DNA from 2 places in the Hoeflea sp. AS16 genome. Region 1 is predicted to be linked to the other one. Evidence: predicted binding sites of a transcription regulator. Region 1 holds the regulator's gene; the other holds the start of a gene.
The links. Region 1 encodes PhoB, which activates phosphate uptake and scavenging genes when phosphate is short. Its sites were predicted from a motif close to TGTCATNNANCTGTCAT; they were not measured.
Positions count from the first base shown of each region.

Region 2: the regulator PhoB is predicted to act here: its motif matches at 2,095-2,111, upstream of phnF (phosphonate metabolism transcriptional regulator PhnF).

Region 1 is NZ_JBBMQQ010000006.1:161,112-175,662, forward strand. It holds gene WNY80_RS15875 (aspartate aminotransferase family protein) at 1-350, opposite strand, end outside; gene WNY80_RS15880 (GcrA family cell cycle regulator) at 825-1,349, shown strand; gene phoB (phosphate regulon transcriptional regulator PhoB) at 1,445-2,128, opposite strand; gene phoU (phosphate signaling complex protein PhoU) at 2,158-2,880, opposite strand; gene pstB (phosphate ABC transporter ATP-binding protein PstB) at 2,927-3,742, opposite strand; gene pstA (phosphate ABC transporter permease PstA) at 3,810-5,168, opposite strand; gene pstC (phosphate ABC transporter permease subunit PstC) at 5,165-6,625, opposite strand; gene WNY80_RS15910 (substrate-binding domain-containing protein) at 6,718-7,746, opposite strand; gene WNY80_RS15915 (ATP-binding protein) at 7,892-9,196, opposite strand; gene fumC (class II fumarate hydratase) at 9,337-10,728, shown strand; gene ppk2 (polyphosphate kinase 2) at 10,784-11,668, shown strand; gene WNY80_RS15930 (long-chain fatty acid--CoA ligase) at 11,880-13,562, shown strand; gene pgi (glucose-6-phosphate isomerase) at 13,673-14,551, shown strand, end outside.
Region 2 is NZ_JBBMQQ010000001.1:399,009-413,559, reverse strand. It holds gene WNY80_RS01935 (carbon-phosphorus lyase complex subunit PhnI) at 1-921, opposite strand, end outside; gene phnH (phosphonate C-P lyase system protein PhnH) at 925-1,545, opposite strand; gene phnG (phosphonate C-P lyase system protein PhnG) at 1,545-2,027, opposite strand; gene phnF (phosphonate metabolism transcriptional regulator PhnF) at 2,131-2,886, shown strand; gene WNY80_RS01915 (UDP-2,3-diacylglucosamine diphosphatase) at 2,989-3,804, shown strand; gene WNY80_RS01910 (DUF3419 family protein) at 3,842-5,086, shown strand; gene WNY80_RS01905 (class I SAM-dependent methyltransferase) at 5,083-5,742, shown strand; gene modC (molybdenum ABC transporter ATP-binding protein) at 5,739-6,827, opposite strand; gene modB (molybdate ABC transporter permease subunit) at 6,824-7,522, opposite strand; gene modA (molybdate ABC transporter substrate-binding protein) at 7,515-8,306, opposite strand; gene WNY80_RS01885 (NAD(P)/FAD-dependent oxidoreductase) at 8,462-9,736, opposite strand; gene WNY80_RS01880 (c-type cytochrome) at 9,765-10,427, opposite strand; gene WNY80_RS01875 (c-type cytochrome) at 10,547-11,656, opposite strand; gene soxC (sulfite dehydrogenase) at 11,640-12,923, opposite strand; gene soxB (thiosulfohydrolase SoxB) at 13,030-14,551, opposite strand, start outside.

The sequences.
Region 1 (14,551 bases):
CCGTTGACAAAGAAATGACGGCGCGCCGTCTTGATGGCGCATTCCAGCGCCTCGGCACCGGAATTGGTGAAAAACACCTTGTCGGCAAAAGTCACCTCGGTCAGGCGTTCGGCCAGACGGGACTGGTCGGGAATTTCGTGCACGTTGGAGAGATGCCACAGGCGATCGGCCTGGGCCTTGAGCGCCTCGACCAGATGCGGATGGGTGTGGCCGAGAGAATTGACCGCGATGCCGGCAGCAAAATCCAGATAGCGCTCGCCCTCGGGAGTTTCCAGCCACACGCCATGCCCGCGTTCGAACACGATTGGAACGCGGTTATATGTATCATAAAGCGGCTTGGCGTCGGCCATGGCGCTTCTCTCCCCTTTAGAGAACGGACAAAACAGCACGACCCATGCATTGCGAACGCCGCAGCGGTCACGAGGCAGGGCATGCCGGAAAACCAAAATGCCGCCCTTTCCGGGGCGGCGAGGGCACTATTTACATTTAGACGATGCCTGTCAATGAGACAGGATGCGCACGCGGTCCGAGCCGATTTGCATCGGCTCCGGGCGAGCATTTTCGATCTGGCCGGCGTTCCGTCACGGCTAAAGGGTAAGATTTTGTATCCGCCGCCTAAGTTGGGGAAAACCGCCAAAAGGGATCGGCATGATTCGGCTGACTCTTGTCACGGAGTCTGCCGACCACTAAGTTAAGACCATGAAATAGAGGTTCGCGGCGGACACTATTCACCTCATTGTAACCGAGCGTTCAAGTTCCGGTCATCCGGGACGACGGTGAGGGATTCTGCCATCCCGGGATACGGGATACAGGGAGAGCATTGCATGAACTGGACTGATGAACGGGTCGAAAGACTCAAGAAACTCTGGGCGGACGGGCTCAGCGCTAGCCAGATCGCAGCGCAATTGGGCGGCGTCAGCCGCAATGCTGTGATCGGCAAGGTGCACCGGCTCAATCTGCCCGGACGCGCCAAGAGCGGTGGACAGGCGTCGGTGCGCACAAAGCGCGCCACCGCAGCACCGCGTGCGCCGAACTACGCAGGCCGCACCGCAGCACAGGCAACCCGCACCATGAGCCGCTCAAGCGGCGGGGCGCAGTTGAAGGAAGACCTGGACGTTGTTGCCGCCGAAGAGATCGATACACGTCCGATGGAAGACGTGGTGGTGCCGATTTCGCGCAGGCTTACGCTTGTGGAGCTTTCGGAGCGGACCTGCAAATGGCCGGTCGGCGATCCGCTGCAGGACGACTTCCACTTCTGCGGCAATGATTCAGGCGATGCATCGCCCTATTGCGGCTATCACGCCAAGATGGCTTTCCAGCCGTCAAGCGAGCGCAAGCGGGCACGCTGAGCGATATCAATTCCGAAACTGAAAGAGCCCGGGTTCATCGCCCGGGCTCTTTCTTTTTCTGCTGTCCTGACCCTGAAGTCTGATTGTGGCCCGTGTCAGCTTTCGATCGAGTAGCCGGCGCCGCGCACGGTGCGGATGGTATCGCGCATGCCTGACAGATTGACTGCCTTGCGCAACCTGCCGACATGCACATCGACCGTGCGCTCGTCGACATAGACGTCATGCCCCCAGACACCATCGAGCAGCTGCGCGCGGGAATAGACCCGGCCGGGCGAGCTCATCAGATATTCAAGCAGCCTGAATTCGGTCGGTCCCAGCTTGATGTCGCGGCCGCGCCGTTTGACCCGGTGGGTTTCGCGGTCAAGTTCGATATCGCCGACCTTGAGCTGGCTGGAGATGACCTCGGGCCGGGCGCGGCGCAGCATGGCCCTGACGCGGGCGAGCAGTTCTGGCGTTGAAAACGGCTTGACGACGTAATCATCAGCGCCTGTCGCCAGCCCCCGCACCCGTTCGCTCTCCTCGCCGCGGGCGGTCAGCATGATGATCGGCAGACGCTCGGTCTCGGGCCGGGCCCGCAGGCGGCGGCACAGTTCGATGCCGGAAATTCCCGGCAGCATCCAGTCCAGGATCAGCAGATCCGGAACACGCTCCTGCAGCCTGATCTCGGCCTCGTCACCGCGCAGCACGGTGTCGACCTCGTAGCCTTCAGCTTCCAGATTGTAGCGAAGCAGCACAGACAGCGCCTCTTCGTCTTCAACCACAGTGATATGCGGGCTCATCGCCATGTTTCATGCACTCCGTAACGCTGTCAGGCCGAACCCGGTGCGGGTGCGATCATGGTGGCGGTGTCATCATCCTTGGGGCGCTCGTTGGCAAATTGCTCGCCGGTGGCGACGTAATAGACCGTTTCGGCGATGTTGGTGGCGTGATCGCCGATCCGCTCGATGTTCTTTGCGCAGAAGAGCAGGTGCGTGCAGGCGGTGATGTTGCGCGGATCTTCCATCATGTAGGTCAGAAGCTCGCGAAACAGCGAGGTGTAGATCGCGTCGATCTCCTCGTCGCGCTCACGGATCGAATTGGCGAGATCCGGCGAGCGCGTGGCGAACGCGTCCAGCACTTCCTTGAGCTGTGTCAGGGCCAGTTCGGCCAGGTGCTCGAGACCGCGAACCAGCTTGCGCGGCTGGGCCATGGTGTGAACCGCAATCACCCGCTTGGCGATGTTCTTACCAAGATCGCCGACGCGCTCGAGATCGGAGGCAATGCGGATGGAACCGATGATCTCGCGCAGATCCGAGGCCATCGGCTGACGCTTGGCGATCACCAGAACGGCCTTGTCGTAGATCTCGCGCTCGCCATTGTCGAGCAACAGGTCTTCGGAGATGACGCGCTGGGCGGACGCCGTGTCGGCATTGACCAGGGCGGCGACGGCATCGGCAACCATACGTTCGGCGATGCCGCCCATTTCAGACAGGCGGCGGGTCAGGAAGCGGAGCTCGTCATCATAGGAGGTGACTGTGTGGGCTTCGGGCATGGTTTGATCCTTCAATCCTGTATTCACGATGCGAAAGGCAACCGGATTAGCCGAAGCGGCCGGTGATGTAGTCCTGAGTCAGCTTGTTGTCCGGATTGGTGAACATCTTGTCGGTGTCCCCCTCCTCGACAAGCTTGCCCAGATGGAACATCGCCGTGCGTTGCGAGACGCGGGCTGCCTGCTGCATCGAGTGGGTCACGATGACGATGGTGTAATTGACGCGAAGCTCGTCGATCAGCTCCTCGACCTTGGCTGTGGCGATGGGATCGAGCGCCGAGCACGGCTCGTCCATCAGGATGACTTCGGGGCTGACGGCGATGGCGCGCGCTATGCAGAGCCGCTGCTGCTGTCCACCCGACAGGCCTGTGCCGGGTTCATGCAGACGGTCCTTGACCTCGTTGAACAGGCCGGCCTTGATCAGGCTGCGCTCGACAACTTCGTCCATCTCGGCGCGGGTGGAAACCTGGCCATGAATGCGCGGCCCGTAGACGACATTCTCGTAGATCGATTTGGGAAACGGGTTGGGTTTCTGAAAGACCATGCCGACGCGGGCGCGCAGTTCCACGACATCGATCATCGGGTCATAGATGTTTTCGCCTTCGAGCGTGATTTCCCCGGTGACCCGGCAGATTTCGATCGTGTCGTTCATCCGGTTCAGACAGCGCAGAAACGTCGACTTGCCACAGCCGGACGGGCCGATCAGGGCCGTCACGCTGTTCTTTCGGACTTCGAGATTGACACCAAAGAGCGCCTGTTTTTCGCCGTAGAAGACGCTGACATCGGTGCCGCGCATCTTGATCGCGGATTCTGCGATCGCGGCATCGACCGCTTTTTCGGTAACCGCTTCAGACATGATGTTCATCTCCGTCTTCCCTTCAACAATTTCAGTATACTCAGGGCTTGGTTGTTTCAAAGGCAACTGCCGCATCCTACCAGCGGCGCTCGAAGCGGCGGCGCAGCAGGACGGCAATCACGTTCATGATGACCAGGAAAATCAGCAGCACGATAATCGCGCCCGACGCCCGCTCGAAGAAGGCCGGATCGCCACGCTGGGTCCAGTTGTAAACCTGAACCGGCAGGGCAGAGGCAGGATCAAAGAAGCCTTCGGGCGGCGCGCCGGGATATTCACGGACGAATGCCACCATACCGATCAACAGCAGTGGCGCCGTTTCCCCCAGCGCCTGGGCGAGACCGATGATCGTGCCGGTGAGGATGCCCGGGGCAGCCAGCGGCAGGATGTGATGGAAGATCGCCTGCATCTTCGATGCGCCGATGCCCAGCGCAGCATCGTTGATCGACGGCGGAACCGCCTTCAATGCCGCGCGTGTTGCGATGATGATGGTCGGCAGCGTCATCAATGTCAGCACAAGTCCGCCGACAATCGGGGCCGATTGCGGCAAGCCGATGAAATTGATGAAGATCGCCAAACCGAGAATACCGAAGACGATGGAAGGCACGGCAGCCAGGTTGGCGATATTGACCTCGATCAGATCGGTCCAGCGGTTTTGCGGCGCGAACTCTTCGAGGTAGATCGAAGCCGCCACACCGATCGGCAGCGCCAGCACCAGCACGATCAGCATCATGTAGGCCGAGCCGATGATGGCGACGCCGAGACCGGCCGCTTCAGGCCGTGTGTCGGACGCGTCGGGAGCGGTGAAGAACGACCAGTTGAAGCGGGATTCCAGAATGCCCGCCTGCTTGAGCTTGTCGGCCAGCACCAGCTGTTCGGGCGAGATGTTGCGGTCGAGCGCGGCGGATTCCATGCTCACGCGGCCCTTGTAATAGCCGTCGATGCGACCAGACGCGAGCAGGTCGAACGAGACAGTCGTGCCGATGGCATCCGGGTTTGCCAGCACGAAACGGCGCAGCTGGGCCGGCGCTTCCTTGGAAATCAGCTCAACCGCCTTTTTGGCATTGAGCCCTTCGACAGCGATGCCCTGCTCCTGCATCGTCTTTTGCAGCGCGGCCTGGATCAGCGGCTGGATGGTGAACGTGGTGATCTTCTCGATATCGGCCGGGTTGCGATTGCCCTTCTTGTCGAGCTTTGCGGCATCGAGATGCACGTCCATCGTCACGTAGGTCTGGCGGAAGGATGACAATCCGTTCGACAGGATGGAGGTCATCAGGCCGATGAGCGCGAGAATGGAGAAGATGACCGCCGCGAGGCCCATCATCCTGAAGTGGCGCTCGGACGCCTGGCGCTTGCGGGTGCGCTCCCCGACGTTGAAAAGCGACTTGCCTTGCAAGCGGCCTGATCCTGTCATTGTACCGGTGGAGACTTCGGTCATTCGTACTGTTCCCGATATTTGCGCACGATGTAGAGCGCCAGAATGTTCAGGCAGAGGGTGAAAACAAACAGCGTCAGGCCAAGCGCGAAAGCCACCAGGGTTTCGGGACTGGCGAATTCGGTGTCGCCGGTCAGCTGGCTGACGATCTTGACGGTGATCGTGGTCATGGCCTCGAAGGGATTGAGATCGAGGCGCGCGGCCGCTCCGGCACCCATCACCACAATCATCGTTTCGCCAATGGCCCGGCTGGCGGCGAGAAGGAATGCGCCGACAATACCCGGCAGGGCCGCAGGCAGGATCACCTGCTTGATGGTTTCCGACTTCGTTGCGCCCAGGCCGTAGGAGCCGTCGCGCATTGCCTGCGGCACGGCGTTGATGATGTCATCGGACAGCGAGGAAATGAACGGGATCAGCATGATGCCCATGACCAGACCAGCCGTCATCACCGAGGAAGAGGAGCTGCCCAGACCTAGCGGCTGGGCTATCCAGTCGCGCAGGAACGGGCCCACCGTGATCAGCGCGAAGAGACCGTAGACGATGGTGGGAATCCCGGCGAGCACCTCGATGGCAGGCTTGGCAAAACTGCGCAGCGTGCTGCCGGCGTATTCGGCAAGGTAGATCGCGATCATCAACCCAAGCGGCACAGCGAGCACCAGCGCCACGAAGGAAACGTAGAGCGTGCCCCAGAGCAGCGGCAGGAAGCCGAGATCGGAGCCACCCCGGAACTGCGGGTTCCAGGTGGTGGACAGGAAGAAATCCGCGGCCGGGTACATCTTGAAGAACGAGATCGATTCAAACAGCAACGATCCGACGATGCCGACCGTGGTCAGGATCGCGACCAGGGACGATCCCATCAGGAGCGCGGCGACGAATGTCTCGCTGATGTTGCGGGCGCGCAGTCTCGGCTGGATGCGCGCCAAGGCCCAGGCGCCAAAGGCAAGGGCGACCAGCAGGACGGCCAAATTGCGGAAGAATGAAGCCGTGAGTTCGATGCTGCGATATTGCTTGGCAGCCTCAAAGACCACCGGGCTCACATCGGAACCGAGCGCGACACCGACCTGTGCCAGCCGCGCGCGGACATCCGTCACATCGGCGCGCATGTCGACGAGATCATTCTCGGATATCTCGCCCAGATCGACGATCTGGCTCAATCCGCCGGCGATCCGGCGCACATCGAACATGACGAGGCTTTTTGCGCCGCCTTCGGGAACAGCGCTCTCAGGGATCTTGCCGCTGATGGAGCTCTCGATCAGAACCGGTTGCAGGAACAGCCATGCACCCAGAAGGAACAGTGCGGGGACCGCAACAAACAGGGCCACCGACTGGCCGTGATAGGAAGGCAGTGAATGGAGTTTCGCGCCATCCCGCTCAGCCGTCGTGACCGCACGGCGCCGGCCGACAAAATAGCCGATAGCTGCCAGGCCGAGCACGATGAGTACGATAAGACCGATAGTCATGTCACATTCGTCCTGTTTGCGCCCCGCCTGCGAGCGCGTTGTAAGCAAGCAGGGCGGCGCTTGCGCGCCGCCCCTTTGTCAGGTGAAACGGCTTAGTTGAGCGCAGCCATCGGGGTGCGGTTCTTGACCATTTCCTGGGTCTTGGCGAGTTCCGGGTCGGAGACGAGGCCGTAGGCAGCCAGCGGGCCGTCAGGGCCTGCGATTTCGTCGGAGACGAAGAACTCGATGTATTCCTGCAGGCCCGGGATCACGTCGAGATGTGCGTTCTTGACGTAGAAGTAGAGCGGACGCGACACCGGATATTCGCCCGAAGCAATGGTTTCGGTCGACGGGTTGACGCCCGACATGGTGGCAACCTGCAGCTTGTCGGTGTTGTTTTCATAAAACGACAGGCCGAACACGCCGATGGCGTTCTTGTTGGCGTCGATGCGCGCCAGGGTCTCGGTGTAGTCGCCGTCGATATCGACGGAAGCACCGTCGGTGCGCAGGGCGGTGCAGCCCTTGGCCTTTTCGTCGCCTGCAGCCTTGTAGGCTTCTTCGGCGCCGGTCGCCTCGCAGCCGGCTTCGAGAACCTTGACGTCGAAGACTTCGCGGGTGCCGTGCTTGGTGCCGGGGATGAATGCCAGGATGTCCTGGGCAGGCAGATCCGGGTTGACGTCAGCCCAGGTCTTTGCGGTGTTGTCGACCAGCGCGCCGTCCTTCATCACCTTGGCGGCAAGGGCGTTGTACCAGTCTGCAGGTGTGAAAGCGAAGCCTTCGCCGTTGATGTCGGAGGCAAACACGATGCCGTCGTAACCGATCCGGACTTCCTGGATTTCGCTCACGCCGTTGGACGCGCACAGGTCGATATCCGACTGCTTGATGCGCGAGGACGAGTTGGCGATGTCGATGGTGTTTTCACCAACGCCTTCGCAAAGCTTCTTGCGGCCCGCGCCCGAACCACCGGATTCAACAACCGGTGTGGGAAAGCTGAAGTTTTCGCCGAAGGCTTCGGCAACAATGGATGCGTAAGGCAGGACGGTCGAGGAACCGGCGATCTGGATCTGGTCGCGGGCAACAGCGGCGCCGGCGAAGGCCGTGGAGGCCACAAGTGCGGCAGCGGCGAATTTGAGTGCGTTCATGAGAGTCTCCCGTCGTGGGTCAGTGTGGCGTGGCTCTCTTGCAGAGCCGCTTGTCAGCCATCTAAGGCTGGCCCTTTCTAGGCCTTTCGGGATTCCGTTTTATGACAATTGGATCACTGTTTTATGACGGTTCATCTCATTGAATTTACTTATATAATTCCTCCTTCACCGAATCCTTGCCGGACTCGGAGGGGCTGAATTTGACACTGAAGGCCGATCCTTCGCCCGGCTTGGAGCGCACAACCAGCCGTGCCCGGTGGCGCGTAAGGATGTGTTTGACGATGGCGAGGCCAAGACCGGTTCCCTTTTTGGTCCGGCTGGTCTCCACATCGACACGATAGAACCGTTCGGTGAGGCGGGGGACGTGTTCCTTGGCGATACCGGGACCGAAGTCCCTCACCGTGACATGTGCGCCTTCGGCTTCGGTGTCGGCGACAATGATCTGCACGCGCTTGCCGGTCTGGCCATATTTGCAGGCGTTCTCAACCAGGTTGGAAAACACCTGGATCAGCTCATCGACATCGCCGGCAACGACAACCGGTTCTGCGGGCAGATCCAGCTCGATCTCGACTCCAAGATCCTTTGCCATCGGCTTCAAGGTGTCGACCACATGGGTGACGGTGTGGCCGAGATCGACCTGTCCTTCGGGCGCGACATGGGCCCGCATCTCCAGCCGGGACAGGGACAGAAGGTCGTCGATCAGGCGGGCCATGCGCTGCGCCTGATCCAGCATGATGGCGAAGAACCGGGTGCGCGCGGCTTCATCATCGCGCGCAGGTCCCTGCATGGTCTCGATGAACCCCATGAGCGAGGCGAGCGGAGTCCGGAGCTCGTGGCTGGCATTGGCTACAAAGTCGGTCCGCATCCGGTCCATGCGCCTTGCCTCCGTCAGGTCGCGGAATGTCAGAACGAAGAGCTGCTTGCCGGGCTCGGCTCCCGTCCACACCGGGGCACCCCGAACCTCGTGCCATCGCTCGGAAGGCACCCGCTCGGAGTGTTCCACGCTTTCAGGCATGCCGCGGGCCACAACCCGGGCGACCAGATCGAGGATGACGGGGGACCTGATACGCGCCGACAGGGCGGCACGTTCGGGGTAGGCACCAACAAGCAATCGCGAGGCGGCATTCTGATGCACAATCAGGGTGTCGCGGTCGAACACGATCGCCGGCATGTCCAGCGCCTCAATGACGGCGAAATCCAGCGCTGTCGATTTGGCGGCCTTCTTTTCCGCCCGCGACAGGGCGGCTGCCCTGTTGCCGGGCCAGAACAGAAGGCCTGCCACGTATACCCCATAGCCGATGGCGGCCTGCCAAGGTTGAAGCCCCGCAAACATGGAAGCAAGTGCCGCCACGCCCCCCAGAACAAGCGGAGGCATGTGGGCTCTGAGCCGCGAGGCCAGTCCGGTCCGGTCCCCCTCGCCTTCCGCCAGACCCTGTGTTTTTTCAGCCATGCAATTGCCCGCCTAGACTTGTCTGCTTCCCAGATGCTCTACTTGTTTAACCGCACAACTTGAAATCACAATGACGATGTGACCTTTCATATCAGAGACTGACCGCTCCGGCGTGCAGCCAAGTGAACAGGATGACCAGGATGGCCAAATACCGAACCGAAACCGACAGCTTTGGGCCGATCGAAGTCCCGGCGGACAAATACTGGGGCGCACAGGCCCAGCGCTCGCTCGGCAATTTCAAGATTGGCTGGGAAACACAGCCGCTTTCAATCGTGCGGGCGCTGGGCATCGTCAAGCGCGCCGCGGCGGAAACCAACATGGAACTCAAGCGCCTCGATCCGGAAATCGGCGCCGCCATCGTGGCCGCGGCGCAGGAAGTGATCGACGGCAAGCTCGATGCGCATTTTCCGCTGGTTGTCTGGCAGACAGGATCGGGCACCCAGTCCAACATGAATGCCAACGAGGTGATCTCCAACCGCGCGATCGAGATGATGGGGGGCGAAATGGGATCGAAGAAACCGGTCCACCCCAACGACCACGTCAATATGAGCCAGTCGTCCAACGACACCTATCCGACGGCCATGCACATCGCCTGCGCCGAACAGATTGTCCGCGTGCTGTTGCCGGCGTTGAAGCATTTGCACGAAGCGCTCGACAACAAGGCAAAATCGTTTGCCAAGATCATCAAGATCGGCCGGACCCACACGCAGGACGCGACGCCGCTGACGCTGGGCCAGGAGTTCAGCGGTTACGCCGCGCAGGTGGCCTCATCGATCAAGCGGATCGAAACGACGTTGCCCGGCCTTTACGAACTGGCGCAGGGCGGCACAGCGGTCGGCACCGGCCTGAATGCGCCTGTCGGGTTTGCCGAGAAGGTTGCCAAGCATATTGCCGGGATCACCGAGTTGCCCTTTGTCACGGCTCCGAACAAGTTCGAGGCGCTTGCAGCCCATGACGCGATGGTGTTTTCGCATGGCGCCATCAATGCTGCCGCGGCGGCGCTGTTCAAGATTGCCAACGACATCCGCTTCCTCGGGTCAGGCCCGCGATCCGGTCTGGGCGAGCTGGCCCTGCCCGAAAACGAGCCGGGCTCCTCGATCATGCCGGGCAAGGTCAACCCGACCCAGTGCGAGGCGATGACGCAGGTCTGCGTACAGGTGTTCGGCAACAATGCGGCCTTGAGCTTCGCCGGCAGCCAGGGACATTTCGAGCTCAATGTCTACAACCCGGTGATGGCCTACAATTTCCTGCAATCGGTGCAATTGCTGGCCGACGCCTCGATCTCGTTTACCGACAATTGCGTTGCCGGCATCGAGGCCCGCGAGGACAACATCAAGGCGGCACTGAACCGCTCGCTGATGCTGGTGACGGCGCTTGCGCCGACCATCGGGTATGACAACGCCGCGGCGATTGCCAAGAAGGCGCACACGAACGGCACCACCTTGCGCGAAGAGGCGCTGAAGAGCGGCCTCGTGACAGCAGAGGATTACGACCGTATTGTCCGTCCTGAAGAGATGACCCATCCCGGTTGAACTGTCGTGACAGCGGGCATTCTTGAGATGAAGACAGTATCCAGAGGACATGATGATGGACACCGATAAAACCAGCCGGGCTGTCGAGCTTGACGTCAACGGCAAGCTGAGAACCTTCGACATTGACGATCCCAAGCTCCCCGACTGGGTGGATGACAATGCCTTCACGTCGGACAACTACCCCTACAAGAAGAAGCTCGACCGCGACGACTACGAGGACACGCTCAAAGCGCTGCAGGTCGAACTGGTCAAGGTCCAGACATGGCTTGGCGAGACCGGCAATCGTGTGATCTCGGTGTTCGAAGGCCGGGATGCCGCCGGCAAGGGCGGATCAATCGGCGCCACACGGGCTTACATGAACCCGCGGTCGGCCCGCATCGTGGCCTTGCCCAAGCCAACCGAGACCGAGCGCGGGCAATGGTACTATCAGCGCTATGTCGATCATTTCCCGACCTCCGGCGAGTTCGTGATGTTCGACCGGTCCTGGTACAATCGTGCCGGGGTCGAACCGGTGATGGGATTTTGCACGCCGGAACAGCATGCGCATTTTCTCGAGGAGACACCGCACTTCGAGCGCATGCCGGTGAAGGCCGGCATCCACCTGTTCAAGTTCTGGCTCAATATCGGCCGCGAAATGCAGTTCAAGCGGTTCCACGACCGCCGGCACAGCAAGCTCAAATCCTGGAAACTGTCGCCGATGGATATCGCCAGCCTGAACAAATGGGACGACTACACCGAAATGCGTGACCTGATGCTTGAGGAAACCCATACCGACCATGCGCCGTGGACGGTGGTGCGCGCCAACGACAAGCGCCGCGCCCGGATCAATGTTATCCGGACGATACTGACGGAACTGCCCTACACCGGCAAGGACAAGGGGGCGATCGGTGAAATCGACGAGGCCATCGTCGGCATGGGCGCCGATGCAATCCGCAAGTGAATTCGACTGCTGCCGGTGCAGGAATCCGGCACAGCGCCAGTATCGACCAGCCGCGACGAAATAATGCAGGGAATTTTGACGTTTACGTCAAGGGAAGGCATTGCAACCGACATCGCGGCAAACTAAATCTTGGAGAGGCCGGGTGAGGGAGAGGGGAAGTGCCAGTTCAAAGCGTGCACCCGCATCCGGAAAGAAAAGGGAGTGAGACATCATGAATACGACTGCTGCCAATGACCGCATCTGGCTGGCGTCCTACCCGCCAAACACTGCCGCTGATATCGGCCCGCTGCCACATTCGTCGGTCGCAGGCTTGCTCGAGGATTCATTCAAGCGCTTTGCCGACCGGCCGGCTTACACCTGCATGGGCAAGACCATCACCTATGGGGAGACGGAACGCCTGTCATCGGCCATCGGCGCCTGGCTGCAGTCGCTCGGACTTCAAAAGGGTGACCGGGTTGCGGTGATGATGCCGAACATCCTGCAGATGCCGGTGACAATGGCCGCCGTGCTGCGCGCCGGCTATACGGTCGTCAACGTCAACCCGCTCTACACTCCTCGCGAACTTGAACACCAGCTCAAGGATTCAGGCGCGAAAGCGATCATCATTCTCGAGAACTTTGCCGTCACCTTGCAGCAGGTCGTTGCCCGCACCGACGTCAAGCACGTCTGTGTCGCGAGCATGGGCGACCTCATGGGGTTGAAGGGGCACCTGGTCAACTTCGTCGTCCGCAAGGTCAAGAAAATGGTTCCGGCCTGGTCGCTGCCCGGCCATGTCAGCTTCAAGGCTGCGCTGTCTGCCGGACAGGGCATGACGCTCAAGGCCACGGACATCAAACCCGATGACGTGGCGTTCCTGCAATATACCGGCGGCACCACCGGCGTATCGAAGGGCGCAACGCTAACCAATTCGAACGTGCTCTCGAACGTCGCGCAAAACGACCTCTGGCTTCCTGCCGCCTTCATCAAGAAGCAGAAGCCCGAGGTTCTGCTCTATGTCTGCGCGCTGCCGCTTTATCATATCTTTGCACTGACGGTGAACGCGCTGATGGGGATGTCACAGGGCGCGCACAATCTGCTGATCCCCAACCCGCGTGACATTCCGGGCTTCGTCAAGGAACTGGGCAAGTACGAATTCCACGTCTTCCCGGGGCTGAATACGCTTTTCAACGCGCTGCTGAACAATGAAGACTTCCAGAAGCTGAACTTCAAGCCGCTGCTGTTGTCGCTCGGTGGCGGAATGGCGGTACAGCGGCCGGTGGCGGAACGCTGGAAGGAACTGACCGGCTGCGTGATTTCGGAAGGTTACGGCCTGTCGGAAACATCTCCGGTGGCCACAGCCAACCGGTTTGACGCCGACGAGTTTTCCGGAACCATCGGCCTGCCGCTGCCCTCAACCTTCATCGACATCCGCGACGAGGATGGCAAGTCGATGCCATTGGGCGAAGTCGGCGAGATCTGCATCAAGGGCCCGCAGGTGATGGCGGGATACTGGAACCGATCCGACGAGACGGCCAAGGTGATGACCGAGGACGGCTATTTCCGCTCCGGCGACATGGGCATCATGGACGAGGCGGGATACACCAAGATCGTCGACCGCAAGAAGGACATGATCCTGGTCTCGGGCTTCAATGTCTATCCCAACGAGGTCGAGGAATTCGCAGTCTCGCATCCGGGAATTGTTGAAGCGGCAGCGGTTGCGATGCCGGATGAACATTCGGGTGAAGCGGTGAAGCTGTTCGTGGTGCGCAAGGACCCCAACCTCACCGAGGCCGACGTCAAGGCGCACTGCGCCACCGGACTGACCAACTACAAGCGGCCCAAGGTGGTTGTGTTCAAGGACGAGTTGCCGAAGACAAATGTCGGCAAGATCCTGCGCCGCGAGTTGCGCGACTAGAGCCTTGCAGCCAGATTGAACCAGAGAGGCCCGCGGAAAACTTGATTTCCCGCGGGCCTCTCTGCATAGGTGGGTATCCCAACACGGAGGCCCATACCTTGTCGAAGACCATTCCCCAGGCTTTGTCAGATCTCAAATCCCATCGGGACAGCGGCGCTGTCGGCTCGCTTCGGGCCGCCTTTGCCGCCGATTCCGCTCGCGCCGGCCGCTATACAGCGGCACTTGAAGACCTGAAAATGGATTTCTCCAAGTGTGCGGTGAATGACGAGACGCTGGCGCTGCTTTCCGGACTGGCAACGGCCGCAAGCGTCGAGACCCAACGTGACCGGATGTTTGCCGGTGAGGCAATCAACACCACCGAAGGCCGGGCAGTCCTGCACACCGCTTTGCGGGCAGCAGCGGACGCCGACATTCGTGTCGATGGAGAGAACGTGGTACCGCAGGTTCACGCGGTGCTTGACGCCATGGGCGCGTTTTCGGACGGGCTGCGCGACGGATCGATTTGCGGCGCGACCGGCAAGGCCTTCACCGATGTGGTCAATATTGGCATCGGTGGCTCGGACCTCGGCCCGGTGATGGCGACACTGGCGCTGGCGCCCTACCATGACGGACCGCGGCTGCATTTCGTTTCCAATGTCGATGGCGCCCATATTTCCGATACGCTGTCAGGGCTTGATCCGGAAACCACGCTGATCATCGTCGCTTCGAAGACCTTCACCACGATCGAGACGATGACCAACGCCGCAACCGCGCGGGATTTCATTGTCTCGAAGCTGGGGGAAGCCGCGGTAGCGCAACATTTCGCGGCACTTTCCACGGCGCTCGACAAGGTGGCCAAGTTCGGTCTCGACGAGAACCGCGTCTTCGGTTTCTGGGACTGGGTTGGTGGCCGCTATTCGCTGTGGTCGGCCATCGGGCTGCCGCTGATGATTGCCATTGGCAAGACGAATTTCGCGGAGTTTCTTGCCGGCGCGCGCGCCATGGACGAC
Region 2 (14,551 bases), on a different contig from region 1:
CGCGACAATGTCCTCGCCGAGCTCGGATGCGCGCAGCGCCCGGTCGCACAGCGACATCGCCATCGCCTTGCGTTCGGCGTGGCCGAACACCAGCCCGTAACCGCGGGTAAATTGCGGCGGCGCCTTGGCCGAGCCCTGAAACTGGTTGACCATCTGGCATTCGGTCAGTTTCACCCGGCCGATCACCACAGTGAATCCGAGTTCGGGGATCATCACCTCGACATCGACTTCGCCGATGCGGATTTCACCAGCAAACGGGTGGCTGCGCGCATAACCGCGCTGGGTCGAATAGGCCAGCGCCAGCAAGAACCCTTCATCGCCGCGCGCCAGCGTTTGCAGCCGCGCATCCCGGTCCATCGGATATTCGGTCGGGGTGCGGGTGATATCGGCCACCGGACGTGACGCATCCACAACCGGATCATCCTCGATCAGCCCTTCATCGCCGAGAATGTCGGAGACGCGTGTCACCGTCTCGCCCGCGTCCGGCGCGGTCTCGGGCGCATCCAGCGGCTCGTCTCCGGCCAGGGCCGGATCGAGAAGACGGTGGGTGTAATCGAAGGTCGGGCCAAGCAACTGCCCGCCCGGCAGGTCCTTGTAGATTGCCGAGATCCGCCGCTCGACCAGCATTTTGCCGGTGTCCATCGGTTCGGAATGCCCGAACCGCGGCAGGGTTGTGCGGTAGGCGCGAAGCAGGAACACCGCTTCTATCAGATCACCCCGCGCCTGCTTGATGGCAAGCGCTGCAAGCTCGGGATCGTAAAGCGAGCCCTCACCCATCACCCGGTCGACAGCGAGCGACAACTGCCCGGCAATCTGCTCGAGCGTCAGCCCGGGCACGCCCGCATCGCCCCGGCGGCGCGCGCCAAGCAGGCGGTGGGCGTTGGCGATGGCGGCTTCACCGCCTTTGACAGCAACATACATGGCCTAGGCCTCCCTTCGGGCAAGACGGGTGCTGCGCGGAAGTGCCGCCACGCAATCGGGACCGGCAAGAACCAGATCGACACCGCGCGGAAACGCCGCCCGGTTGGCCTGCCATTGCTCCAGAAAATGCTGCGGCATCGGCGCCGGCGCCAGCGAAGCCTGGCCCTTGATGCCGGGGCCTTTCAGTACAAGCGCAGCGCCTTCGGACAGCGTGGCAACCTGCAGGATGATCGTGGTCGAACGATCCGGAAATTCCTGGCTACCGAGCGAAAACCCGTTCAGCGCCGAAAGGTTTTGCGGCGCGGCCACAAGCGCAAATGCTGCATCGGACGGGTTGTCCACCACCGATGCCCCGGTGTGGAACACGATCCAGTCCCTGACTGCCGAGGCGTTTGCCAGTGCCGGGTCCAGCCAGACCGGTGTATCGGCATCGGCCAGCGTGGCAATCAGCGCAGAAGCCGACGCAGACAACGGAGCCGGCGGTGCGGTCACATCCGGAAGTGCGCGCACCGAGCCCGGCCGCGCCATCGCGTCCATCAGAGCCCGGAACACGGTTTGCGAGGCACCGACAGGATCGGCGAACCCGCCTTCATAGACGGTGGAAGTATGTGTGGCGGACGGCATCAGTCTTCCCCTCGCACCATGGTGAAAAAATTGACCCGGGTCGCCGCGGTCTCTTCGCGCAGTTTTGCATCCGCCTCGCTGGCGAGCGCTTCCAGCGGCGCGACAATCACCTCTTCGATCATGTCGGCATGGGCGGGATCCTGGGCCAGCGCATCGATGACGGCGACCAGTTGCGCCTTGCGGGTGTCGCGGCCGCTGATCATCGCATGCCCGACCTGCCCCGACCCGATCCGCACGGTCACGCGGGTGGCCGAAACCTCACCGACATGAAATGGCTGCCCTGTGCCGCCTGCACGACCCTGCAGCGCGACAAGCCCGGTCTCAGGCCCGCGCAGCAATTCGACAGGCGGATTGAGACCGGTCTGCTTCCAGCACGACAACAACTGCTTGGCCGGCGCTTTGGCCAGAACCGACAGACGTCTCTGACGCGCAGCGACCTCCGGGGCCAGCGCATCATCCGGGATGGTTTCCGCAAGTGGCATTGATAACTCCTTATTTGTCTATTTATCTAGACAACAATATAACTTACGCTACACTTAAACGGCTCATATGACGAGCCTGTGACATCACGAAAGGAATACCGGTTTGAAGACTGTGCAAAGACGCACCGGGATCGCGCTCTGGCGCCAGGTCGCCGATCAGATCCGTCAATCGGTTCTCACCGGACTTGCGCCCAATGAGCGACTGCCCGCGGAGGCAGAGCTGGCAACCCGGTTCGGCGTCAATCGCCACACCGTCCGCGCCGCCATCGCTGCACTTGAAAAGGAAGGCATCCTGCGCGCCGAACAGGGCCGCGGCACCTTTCTCAATGACCGCAAGCGTCTACGCTACCCGATTGGCCAGCGCACGCGCTTTTCCTCTGGCCTTGAAAGCCAGGCACAAACCCGGTCCGGCAAATTGCTGGCAAGCCTGACCTTGCCCGCCCCTCTCGCCGTAGCAACTGCGTTGTCATTGCCTGCGGGAGCACCGGTGATCCGGCTGTCGACCGTTTCCGCTGCCGACGGGGTTCCGGTCTCGGCCGCCAACTCCTGGTTTGATGCCAGCCGATTCGGCACGATCGCCGAGCTTTACGCAGAGACCGGCTCTATCACCGCCTCGCTGGCAAACCTCGGTGTCGATGATTACACCCGCAGGACCACGGCGATCGAAGCCCGCCACGCCAGCAGCGAGGACCTCGAACTGCTGGCTCTCTCACCCGGCGCCATCGTGCTTCTGACCCGCTCGGTCGATGTCGATTCCGCAGGCCTTCCGATCCAGTACGGCGAATCCCGTTTCGCTGCCGACCGGGTCGAATTGATCATCGACAATGCGGCCTCCGGCACATCCGGAGACACCGCCTGACCCTGCCCGCCCGGCCCTGTCACATTTACCGTCACAAAACTGAGAACTGAATCGTGTTTAAGCCTGCCAGCAAGACGATTGCTCAAGGTTCAGGCGGGTCCCGTGACCAAGAAATACCGGACGATATTCCTTTCCGACATCCACCTCGGCACACCCGATTGCCAGGCGGATATCCTGATCGACTTCCTGCGCCAGCATGATGCGGCGACGATCTACCTGGTCGGCGACATCATCGATTGCTGGCGCATGAAACGAAAGGGCTTCTACTGGCCGCAATCCCACAATGACGTGGTCCAGAAGCTGCTGCGCAAGGGGCGCAAGGGCAGCCGCATCATCTATGTCCCCGGCAACCATGACGAGTTGTTGCGCGATTATCAGGGCGTGCATTTCGGCGGCATCGAGGTGCGCGAGCGCGATGTCTTCGAGACCGCCGACGGCAAGCGGCTGCTGGTCATCCACGGCGACGAATTCGACATGGTGGTGATGAACCACCGCTGGCTCGCCCATCTCGGCGACATAGCCTACGGCATGGCGATGTGGACCAACAAATGGCACAACCGCACCCGCAAGCTGCTCGGCCTGCGCTACTGGTCGTTCTCGCGCTGGGCCAAGCTCAAGGTCAAGAGCGCCGTCAATTTCATCTCCGATTTCGAGGAAGTGCTGGCCGAGGAAGCCCGCAAGCACGGCGCCGACGGCGTTATCTGCGGCCACATCCACCACGCCGCCAACGAGATGCGCGGCGGCATCCATTACATCAACACCGGCGACTGGGTGGAAAGCTGCACCGCCGTCGTCGAGCATGCTGATGGCCGGATGGAGATCATAGACTGGTCACGCCGCATCTCGGAAAAAGCCGGACAGGCCGCCAGGAGCGATACCCTCAAGCAGGTACCAGGCAAGCAAAACCAGGCGGCATGATTGCCCGCCCCTCATTCTCTCCTTCGGAGTAATCCCCATGACCATGATCGAAACCACCGCCGTCGGCGCCCGCATTGACGGAGCCGTCGTGCGCAACACTGCCATGTCCTCGACCGGCATCCTCGAACGGGTGTTCTCGGCTGCGTTCCGCGGCCTGGTCTATCCACAGATCTGGGAAGATCCTCTGGTCGACATGGAAGCCCTCGCGCTGAAACAAACCGATACCCTTGTCACCATCGCTTCGGGCTCCTGCAACGTCATGTCCTATCTGACCGCCAACCCGGCAGAAATCATCGCGGTGGATCTCTCGCCGGCGCATGTGGCGCTGGGCAAACTCAAGCTTGCAGCCGCTGCGCACCTGCCCGGCCACACCGCCTTCTCCAACATGTTCCGCCACGCCAACCTGAAAACCAATGTCGCACTCTACGAGCGCTACATCCGCCCGCATCTCGACGAGAAAACACGGGCCTATTGGGACGGACGGGAATTCAACGGCCGCCGCCGCATCAGCCGCTTTACCCGCGGCTTCTACACCACAGGCCTGCTCGGGCGCTTCATTTCCGCAGCCCATGTAGTGGGCAGGATCTACGGCGTCGACCCGCGCGAATTGCTGCGCATGGACACGATCGAGAAACAGCGCGAGTTCTTCGAAACCCGCATCGCCCCGGTGTTTGACAGCCGCAGCTTCAAGGCACTCACATCCTTGCGCGCCTCGCTGTTCGGCCTTGGCATTCCGCCGGCACAGTACGAGGCTCTGGCCGGCGATGCTCCCGATGGCATGACCGGTGCGTTGCGGGTCCGCACCGAGCGGCTGGCCTGCGGCTTTCCGCTCAAGGACAACTATTTTGCCTGGCAGGCTTTCGGCCGCGGCTATCAGCCCGGTGATGCAGCCAGTCTCCCGCCCTATCTGCAAGCCCGCAACTTCGAAACCATCCGCCGCAACGCAGGCCGGGTGAACATCATCAACGAGAGTATCACCACCCTGCTGGCTGCCCGGCCTTCAGCCTCGGTCGATGCATTCGTGCTGCTTGATGCGCAGGACTGGATGACCGGCCCGCAGCTGTCCCAATTGTGGGCCGAGATCACCCGCACAGCCGCTCCCGGCGCCCGCGTCATCTACCGCACCGCTGCCGCTCACTCGCCCCTGCCCGGCCAGGTGCCCGACGGCATTCTCGACAAATGGGATTACCGCACCGAGGAAAGCCGTGAAATGGGTGCGCGTGATCGCTCGGCCATCTATGGCGGCTTCCATCTTCATGTGAAGCGCGACTCCGCCGCATGAGCTCCGTTCCCGCCAACGCCTCGGTAATGGACGGCATCTACCGGCATCAGCGCCACATCTACGATCTGACCCGGCGCTACTATCTGCTCGGCCGCAACGACCTGATCGCAGCTCTCAGGCCACCCGCCGGCGGCACCGTGCTCGAAATCGGCTGCGGCACCGCGCGCAATCTGGTGCTGACGGCAAAGCGCTATCCGGATGCGCGGCTCTTCGGCATCGACATCTCGGCGGAAATGCTCAAATCGGCGACAGCGACGGTTTCAAACAACCGGTTCGATCGGCGTGTCAGCCTCGCCCAGGGTGACGCGACCCGGTTTGATGCGGCCGAGCTGTTCGGCATCACCCGTTTCGACCGGGTGTTCTTCTCCTACAGCCTGTCGATGATCCCCGGCTGGGAAGCAGCCCTTCATCAGGCCATCCGCTGCGTCGTCCCCGGCGGCGAGCTTCATGTGGTGGATTTCGGCCAGCAGACTGCCCTGCCCGGCTGGTTCGGCAAGGGGCTGAAAACCTGGCTCGCACGGTTTCATGTCACCCCGCGCGAAAACCTTGGCGACGCCATGGCGGCAATTGCCAAGACCACTCACGGTGAACTGCATTTTTCGACACTCTACCGGGATTACGCAAGGATCGGCCATATTAGCCTGCCGTCAGCTTAAGCCGCGCCACCGACATCCGACTGGGCCACGGCAACGGACTTGATCACCGCAAAACAGGCAGCCCCCGGCGCAAGCTCCAGCACGTGCGCGGAGCGGCGGGTGATCCGTGCCAGCAACAGATCATCCCCGGCCCTGAGCTGAATGACAGCGCCCGGCCCCTCGCCGAGCCGCACCGCCGTGACCGTCGCGGGCAAAATGTTGAGCGCCGACAGGCCTTCCGGCCGCGTTCGCGACAGGATCACATCCTGCGCCAGGATGCGGATCGACAGCCGCGCCCCGATTGGCGCCTCCACCCGCGGCAGGAACAGCGGACCGGCCGACGCCTCCAGCCGTGTCAGCCCATCCTCCTCCTGCGCCGATACGGTCGCCTGCAGCGAAGCCCCCGCGGACCGGACACCCAGCGCCGGAACATTTTCAGGGTCGGACAGCACTTCATGCGCCGGACCGGAGCGGATCACCCGTCCGTTGTCCATCAGCACCAGCGTCGTCGCCAGCCGCGCCACTTCCGCCATCGAATGGCTGACATAAAGCACCGGGATGTCGGTTTCGCCGCGCAGACGTTCGAGATAGGGCAGGATTTCGGCCTTGCGCTCCTCGTCGAGCGCCGCCAGCGGCTCATCCATCAACAACAGCCGCGGGTTTGCCAGCAGGGCCCGGCCGATGGCCACACGCTGCTTCTCGCCCCCCGACAGCCCGCCCGGCCTGCGTTCGAGCAAGCCTTCGATACCGAGCATGCCGACCACATGGTCAAATTCCGCCGCCGGCCCGCGCGGCGCAAACCAGTGGCCGTAATTGAGGTTCTGCCGCACGCTCAGATGCGGGAACAACCGTCCTTCCTGAAACACGTAGCCCAGCCGGCGCTGATGCACCGGCAGCGAAATCCGCCGTTTCGTGTCAAGCAGGACAGTGTCGTCGAGTTGAATGCGGCCCGCATCCGGGCTGATCAGCCCGGCCACGGCATTGATCACCGAGGTCTTGCCGGACCCAGAGCGGCCGAAAAGCGCTGTGACCCCGGCCGGCGCTTCGAAACCGACATCAAGCTTGAATGCGCCAAAGGAATGCGACACTTGGACTCTAAGCGTCATGATCCCGATATCCTTCGTGCCACCGCCCGGCCAAGCCATTCCGACAGGAACAGCGCGGCGAGCGCAATCGCAACCGCGATCAGCACCAGTTGCATGGCCTTGGAATCACCGCCCGGCACCTGCAGAAAGCTGTAGATCGCCGATGGCAGGGTCTGTGTCTGGCCAGGAATGTTGGAGACGAAGGTGATGGTGGCGCCAAACTCGCCCATCGCCTTGGCAAACGCCAGGATCGCCCCGGCGATCACGCCCGGCAGGATCAGCGGCAAGGTGACAGTGGCAAACACCCAGAGGCGCGAGGCTCCTAGCGTTGACGCCGCCTGTTCCAGCTTTGGATCGACCGCTTCAATCGCCAGCCGGATCGCCCGCACCATCAACGGAAATGCCATCACCGCAGCCGCCAGTGCAGCCCCGGTCCAGCGGAACGCGAACACCAATCCAAAACTCTGTTCAAGAAATTCACCAACGGCACCGCGCCGGCCGAATGTCAGCAGCAGCAGGTATCCGGTGACAACCGGCGGCAGGATCAGCGGCAGATGCACCAGGCCATTGAGCGCCTGCTTGCCCCAGAACTCATGCCGCGCCAGCAGGTAAGCCACCGCCACGCCGAGCGGCAGGCTCAGCGCTGTCGCCCAGAAAGACACCTTGAGCGACAGCGCAACCGCGCTCCACTGATCCGGGGTAAGCCAGTCAGCCATCGCCCTGCCCGGAAAGGGTGGCAAAGCCCTGCGTCTTGAACACCGCATTCGCTTTCGGGCTGCTCAGAAAGGCGAAGAAATCATCAGCATCGGGCGCGGAAGAACCGGCGAGAATGGCTGCCGGATAGATGATCGGCGCATGGGTCGCTTCAGGAAAGACAGCAACCACGCTGACCCCGGCATCGGCGACAGCGTCGCTTGCATAGACAATGCCGAACGGCGCCTCACCGGAAGAGACCAGTGCCAAGGCCGCGCGCACATTGTCGGTCTGCGCCACCTTTTCCGACACCGTGCCCCACTGCCCCAGGCTGGTGAGCGCCTGTTTGCCGTAAACCCCTGCCGGCACGGAATCGACCATCGCCATGGCCAGGCGCCCGTCCTCCAGCAACTCCGCAAGATCCATATCGCCCCCGAGATCAACCCCGGCGGGTTCCCGGCCATGGGCGATCAGCACCAACCGGTTGCCAAGCAGGTCCTTCCGGCTCTCCGGCCGGATCATGTCCGCTGTCTGAAGATAGTCCATCCAGTCGACCGACGCGGAGATGAAGATGTCGGCAGGTGCGCCCTGCGCGATCTGCCGCGCCAGACTGGAACTTCCGGCATAGGAGATGGTCACATTCTTGCCGGTCTGTTCACGCCAGTCCCCGGCAATCTGGTCGAGTGCGGTCTTGAGGCTGGCTGCGGCAAACACCAGCACACCTTCCGCGCGCGCCTGTGCGGGCACAAGCAACAGGCAGACCAGCACAACGGCTTGAAACAGCCGACCAGGCGAACAGGCACACATCAGATACGCTCCGGCACACTCACATCTGATCCGACGTACCAGTGCGCCCCCTTGGCTGGCAAGCATTATGGCCCTCAAGCACAGCCATTCGCTCAGTGCCCGCAAGATCCCGGAAGCGGGTGGCCCGCTTCCGGTCATGTCGCGAGGGATCGCGGTCAGCCGAACATGTCGGCGGTAATGCCCGCATACCAGCCGACCGATTCCTCGAAATTGGCCTTGCGCAGCGCATCTTCCTCGTCCATCTGGCTGATGAAGCCCTGGGTCGAGGCGATCTTGCCCTCGCCCGGCGCATATTGGGCTCCGACCTTGATGCTGTTATCGGCTTCGATCAGGCTCCAGCAGGTGTTGGCGAATTTCGCCGGGAACACTTTCGATCCGATCAGGTCGCCACGAACATTCATCGCCGCAACCTTGGCCTGGCTGTTGGCGGAGAAAGCGGATTTCGGCATGTCGCCCGCAATACAGGCATCCCCGATGACGAAAACCGCCTCATCGACGCTCGAGCGCATGCTCTCGGCCTCGATCGGGCAGAAACCGCTGTCATCGGTCAGCCCGGCGGCCGCGGCGATTGCACCGGCCTTTTGCGCCGGGATCACGTTCATGAAGGCCCCCTTGAACGTATCGAGCCCGGTCTCCACCGTGCCGGCTTTGACATCGATGCCCTCGATGCCGCCATGCACATCCGGGCCGTACCACTCGATCATGCCGGGATAGTGTTTTTCCCAGCCTTCCTGAAAAACACCCTGCTTGGAGAATTTCGGCTTCGGATCGAGGATGATGATCTTTGCGTCCGAAAGCCCCCTGGACTTGAACATATGCGCCATCATTGAAGCCCGCTCATAGGGACCGGGCGGGCAGCGGTAGGGATTGGGCGGCGCCACCATCAGCACCTGCTGTCCGTTCTCGATGGCGTCGACACCGGCCTTGAGGATTTTCGTCTGCTCTCCGGCCTTCCACGCATGCGGCGCAGCCTTCGACAATTCCTCCGAATAGCCTTCGACCGAATCCCAGATCAGGTCGATGCCGGGTGAAACCACCAGCCGGTCATAGGAGATCGACGATCCGTCAGCCATCGTCACCGTCTTTGCGGCGCGGTCGACGCTGCTGGCGCGCCCGGTCACCTTGGTGATGCCGTAGCTCGATTGCAGCGTGTCATAGCTGTGGGTGATCGATTCAAAACTGCGAAATCCACCGATATAGAGGTTGGAGAAGAAGCAGGTGGTGAACATCTCGGCATCGTCTATCAGCGTCACATCAATGGCGCCGTCGGAATCCTTGGCGATGTAGCGCGCCGCCGTGGCCCCGCCTGCGCCGCCGCCGATGACGACAACACGCGGCTTGCCCTGTGCGCGCAGATAGGTCGGAAGCGAGAGCGCTGCAGCACTCGCCCCGGTGAAAAGTCCGAATTGGCGTCTTGTCAGGCCTGTCATGGTATCCTCCCGGTTTCAGGTTCTCAGTCTATTGCGGATCCAGCGAACTGAAATAGGCCGCCAGCGCCGCAATTTCCTCGTTCGAGAGGTTCGCGACGCGCAATTTCATCACATCGTTCGAGCGCACATTGTTCAGGTATTCAAACAGTGCCTTAACGAAATAGTCCTTCGGCAATCCGACGATCGAGGGAATGCCGTCGGCACGCCCCGTGGCCTGGTGGCAGGTAACGCATTCGCCGGCCAGATATTCGCCATATTCCGGGTCGCCCTCCATCTGCAGCACGATATCTGCAAAGCCGCTGACCGGCCCCGATGTCGAGAGGTCCTCCGCCGCAGGATCTGCGGCCGGGGCTTGCCGGGTGGCGGTTTCAAGCCAGGAAATCAGCGCCTGACGGTCGTCAGCGTCAGCCATGCCGCGAAATGACATCCGGTTGCCCCTGATGAAATCGCGCGGCCTCTCGAGATACCGATCGAGCGTTTCGGCATTCCAGACGAGGCCCGCCTGCCCCGCGGCGCGCATGCTCCCGGAGTAGCGGAAATCCTCGAAACCGCCCGCCTTGCGTCCGAACAGCCCATCGAGATGCGGACCGACCTTGTGCTTTGCTCCGGCCCCTATCTCGTGACAGGTGGCGCACGGCTTGAACAGCGCTTCAGCCTCGTCCGCCAGGGCCACGACGGAATGGCAGGACAAGATCAAAAGTCCAAAAAAAATGGCAGGCACCAGTCGGCGCAACATCCCGCTGCGCCTGTGGTGCCTGCCAATCTTGGCCATTTAGCCTCTCCTCAAGGGCGCTTTGCAGCGCCCCGTTGTCAATCGATTCCGCCTCCGGAATTCTCGTCACCCTCACCTTCCGGCGTTACGTCGATGACTTGCGCGCGGGCGGTGATCTCAACCGGACCCGGCTTGCAGTCGGTCATGCAGGGTTCCAGCCCCTTGGCATAATGCGGCTCGCTCAACCGGTCATCGGCAATGAAGTTTGCTTCATTCGGCAACCGCATCTCGGTGAAGTTGTCCTTCGAAAGCTCGAACTCCTCGTCATCCACGATATCGTTAAGATACATCAGATAGGCGGTCAGCGCATAGACGTCGTCATCCGACAGCGACCGGGCATTGCCGAAGGGCATGGCGCGGCGGACATAGTCAAACACCGTCGACAGATACGGCCAGTACGAGCCGATGGTCTTGACCGGCCGGTCTTTCAGCAACGTGTCCTGGCCACCCGCCAGCACGGGCCAGCGTCCCGCGCCCTCGCCGAAATCACCATGACAGACCGCACAGTTCTCACTGTAGATCGGCTCACCCTGGGCCACGGTTCCCTTGCCTTCGGGCAGGCCGGTGCCATCCGGACGGACATCGATGTCCCAGGCCGCGATTTCATCAGGCATGGCCTTGCGGCCAAGTCCGAACGCGCCCTGGCTTTTCTCGACAGCCATTTCTGCGGCGGGCTCAGCCTCGGCGGCAGTGCCCGCATCGGCGGTTTCAACCGGTTTCTCTTCCGCTTCAACCGCGGCAGGAGCAGCCGCAGTTTCTGTAGAGAAGGTCTTCAGATAGGCCAGCACATTGGCGATATCGTCGTCCTTTTTCAGCCCGGCAAAGGCCATCTTGGTGCCTTTGATCATGGCCTTTGGCTTGGCCAGATACTCGGTCAGGGATGCCGCATCCCAGACCAGGCCGCCCTCACCGGCTTCAATCATCGCCTTGGAGTACTTGTAGCCATCCGCACCGCCGGCATTGCGGCCGAACAGATCATTGAGCTCGGGACCAACCCGGTGCTTGGCGCCATCGCCAACCGCATGGCAGGCCTTGCACTTCTTGAACACCTTGCTGCCGGCATCGGCGTCGCCATCGGCCAGCGCCGGGCTGGTAAAGGCTGCAAGCGCAACAACGGCAAGAGCCGCAGACTTAGGAAACTTCAACATTTTCAACCACCCCGTCGTTGTTGACGTGCCATGTCTGGATGCCATTGTTGTGATAGATCGAATTCCCGCCACGCGCCGCGCGCAACTCGTTCTTGGTCGGCTGAACCAGCCCCTGATCGTCGATGGCGCGGGACTGCAGCAGCATTTCCGAACCGTCCCAATTGATGTCGAGATAGAACCGGTGCAGCGCCTTAGGCAGGCTCGGCCCGTCGATCCGCGCCGTTTGCCAGGTCCGCCCGCCATCGATCGTCACATCCACACGCTTGATCGTGCCGCTGCCTGACCATGCCAGGCCGGAGATGACCAATGGCCCCTTGCCATGGGTTACCGGTGCCTGCGGGCTCGGGCTGGTGATCACCGATTTCACATCCATCACCCAGGTGTGGCGGCGTGCCTTTCCGTCGGCGAGAAGATCGGTGTATTTCGACGTTTCTTCGCGCTGGGCCCAGGGCTCGTCGCCCACTTCCAGCCGGCGCAGCCACTTGACCCACATGTTGCCTTCCCAGCCGGGAACGCAAAGCCTGAGCGGATACCCCTGCTCGGGGCGCAGCGCCTCGCCGTTCATCTTGAACGCGACCAGGCAGTCGTCCAGCGCCTTTTCCATCGGGATCGAGCGCGTCATCGCCGAGGCGTCGGCACCTTCGGCCAGCAGCCATTTGCCGTTCGTCTTCACCCCTGCCTCTTCCAGCAGATAGCGCAGCGGTACCCCGGTATAGACCACGCAATGGATCATGCCGTGGGTGAACTGGCAGCCGTTGAGCTGCGAGCCCTTCCATTCCATGCCGCCATTGGCCGCGCATTCGAGGAAGTACACCCGGTTCTCGCGCGGGAACCGCTTCAGGTCCTCCATGGTGAAGACCAGCGGCGTGTCGACCAGGCCGTTGATCATCAGCCGGTGGTCGGCCGGATCGATGGTTGCCGTACCGCCATGATGGCGCTCGAAACACAGGCCATTGGGCGTGATGATGCCGTCAAGCTCGTGCAAGGGAGTGAAATTGATCGAGGAGACCGGATCCGCCGTCAGCCACGGCACATTGCGGCGCATCACATCAGCTTCGAATTCCGACGGCTTGCCGTAGGGCGCAACGTCCACGCCTTCCCCGAGATAGCGATTCCAGTCCTGGATCTCGGTGATCAGCGGATCGCCCGCTGCCCGCGCCACGCCGGCGCTTGCTGCTGCCGCGGCTCCACCCAGAAGCCCGGCCTTGAGAAAATTGCGCCGTGACGCTGCCTGCTTCGTCGGTTTCGGGTCGGTAATATCTACCATGAGATCCTCCCGTTGCGCTTGTCCAGCATCTGCATTGTTGTCTCCGTCTTCATCGCCGCGGCCTGGAAGCCCGCTTCAGTTCAATGGTCTTCGGTTCAGATCAGCGTCACTGGATGACCCGGACGGCCGCAGCCGCCGGATCCAGCGAAACCACCGATTTCTTGGTGATGTAGTCTTCCATCAGGTCGTAGACCGCCGGGCCTTCGACACCTTCGTTCACGGACGCCCAGCCGCCGACAATGTAGGTCTTGTCGGCCTCGATCGGTTCGCCGCTGCCGGTCAGCCGCATCTCCGAAATCCGGCTCCCCATGTCGGCCTCCGGCGTGCAGGCGTAGCTGAAGCCGCCAACCCGAACCATGTCGCCGCCCTGCTGGAGGAACGGATCCTTGTTGAACAGGTTGTCGCAGACATCTTCCATGATGTCCTTGAGCTGCGCTCCGGTGAACTCCAGCCGGTAGACCGACGGGTAGCTCATCGAGGTTTCGGTATAGAGATCGTCAATGGTGATGTCCGAGCCCGGAAGCAGTGTCGTGCCCCAGCGGAACCCGGGAGACAGCGCGATCTGGGTATCGCGTTCTTCCATGATGCCCTGACAGATCAGGTCATCCCAGGTTCCGTTGAAATTGCCGCGCCGGTAAAGCAGGCTGTCCGTGCGGCCGATGACGCGCTGCGTTTCGGCCTCATAGGGCGCACGCACCTCGTCGATCTTGGCTGCCATCTCCGGATCGGGCGTGATGATGTCCGAGAACACCGGGATCAGGTTGGAGCTGTAGCCCGTGACCTTGCCATCCTTCACGTCCAGATCGATGCGGCCGAGATATTTGCCGTGCGAGCCCGAGGACATCAGCAGCGTACCGTCAACCTCGAGCGCAAAGGGCGTTGCATCATGGGTGTGGCCGGTGACGATCACATCCAGTCCGCTGACCGTCGAGGCAATCTTGCGGTCAACATCGAAGCCGTTGTGCGACAGCATCACCACCACCTCGGCACCTTCGGCGCGCGCAGCATCAACATTGGCCTGCAGCACTTCCGGGCGAATGCCGAACGACCATTTCGGGAACATCCAGCTGGGGTTTGCAATCGGCGTATAGGGCATCGCCTGGCCGATAACCGCCACCTTGACGCCGCCACGCTCGAAATAGGCGGTCGGCTCAAACGCCGGTTCATCCCATTCCGCGTCAAAAATGTTCGACGCCAGGAACGGATAGCCCATGGCCTCGATCAGTTCGAGGAAACGCTCTTCGCCGAAGGTGAACTCCCAGTGTCCGGTCATTGCATCGGGCTTGAGCAGCTTCATGCACTCGACCATGTCCATGCCATTGGTCTTTAGCGAGGTGTAAGACCCCTGCCAGGTGTCGCCGCCATCGAGGAACAGGACCTTGTCATCGCCACGATCCGCACGGATCGCCTTGACCAGCGTTGCCGTGCGGTCGAGGCCGCCAAGCTTGCCGTAGGTACGGGCCAGATCGACATAATCGACCATCGTGTGGGCATAGGCGTAGGGACTGCCCTTCTCGATATTGAAATAATCGAGAAACTCCTGTGCAACCAGGTGCGGCGGCACGCCCGAATAGGCTCCAACCCCGATATTGGTGTCCGGCGGACGGAAATAGACCGGCTTGAGCTGG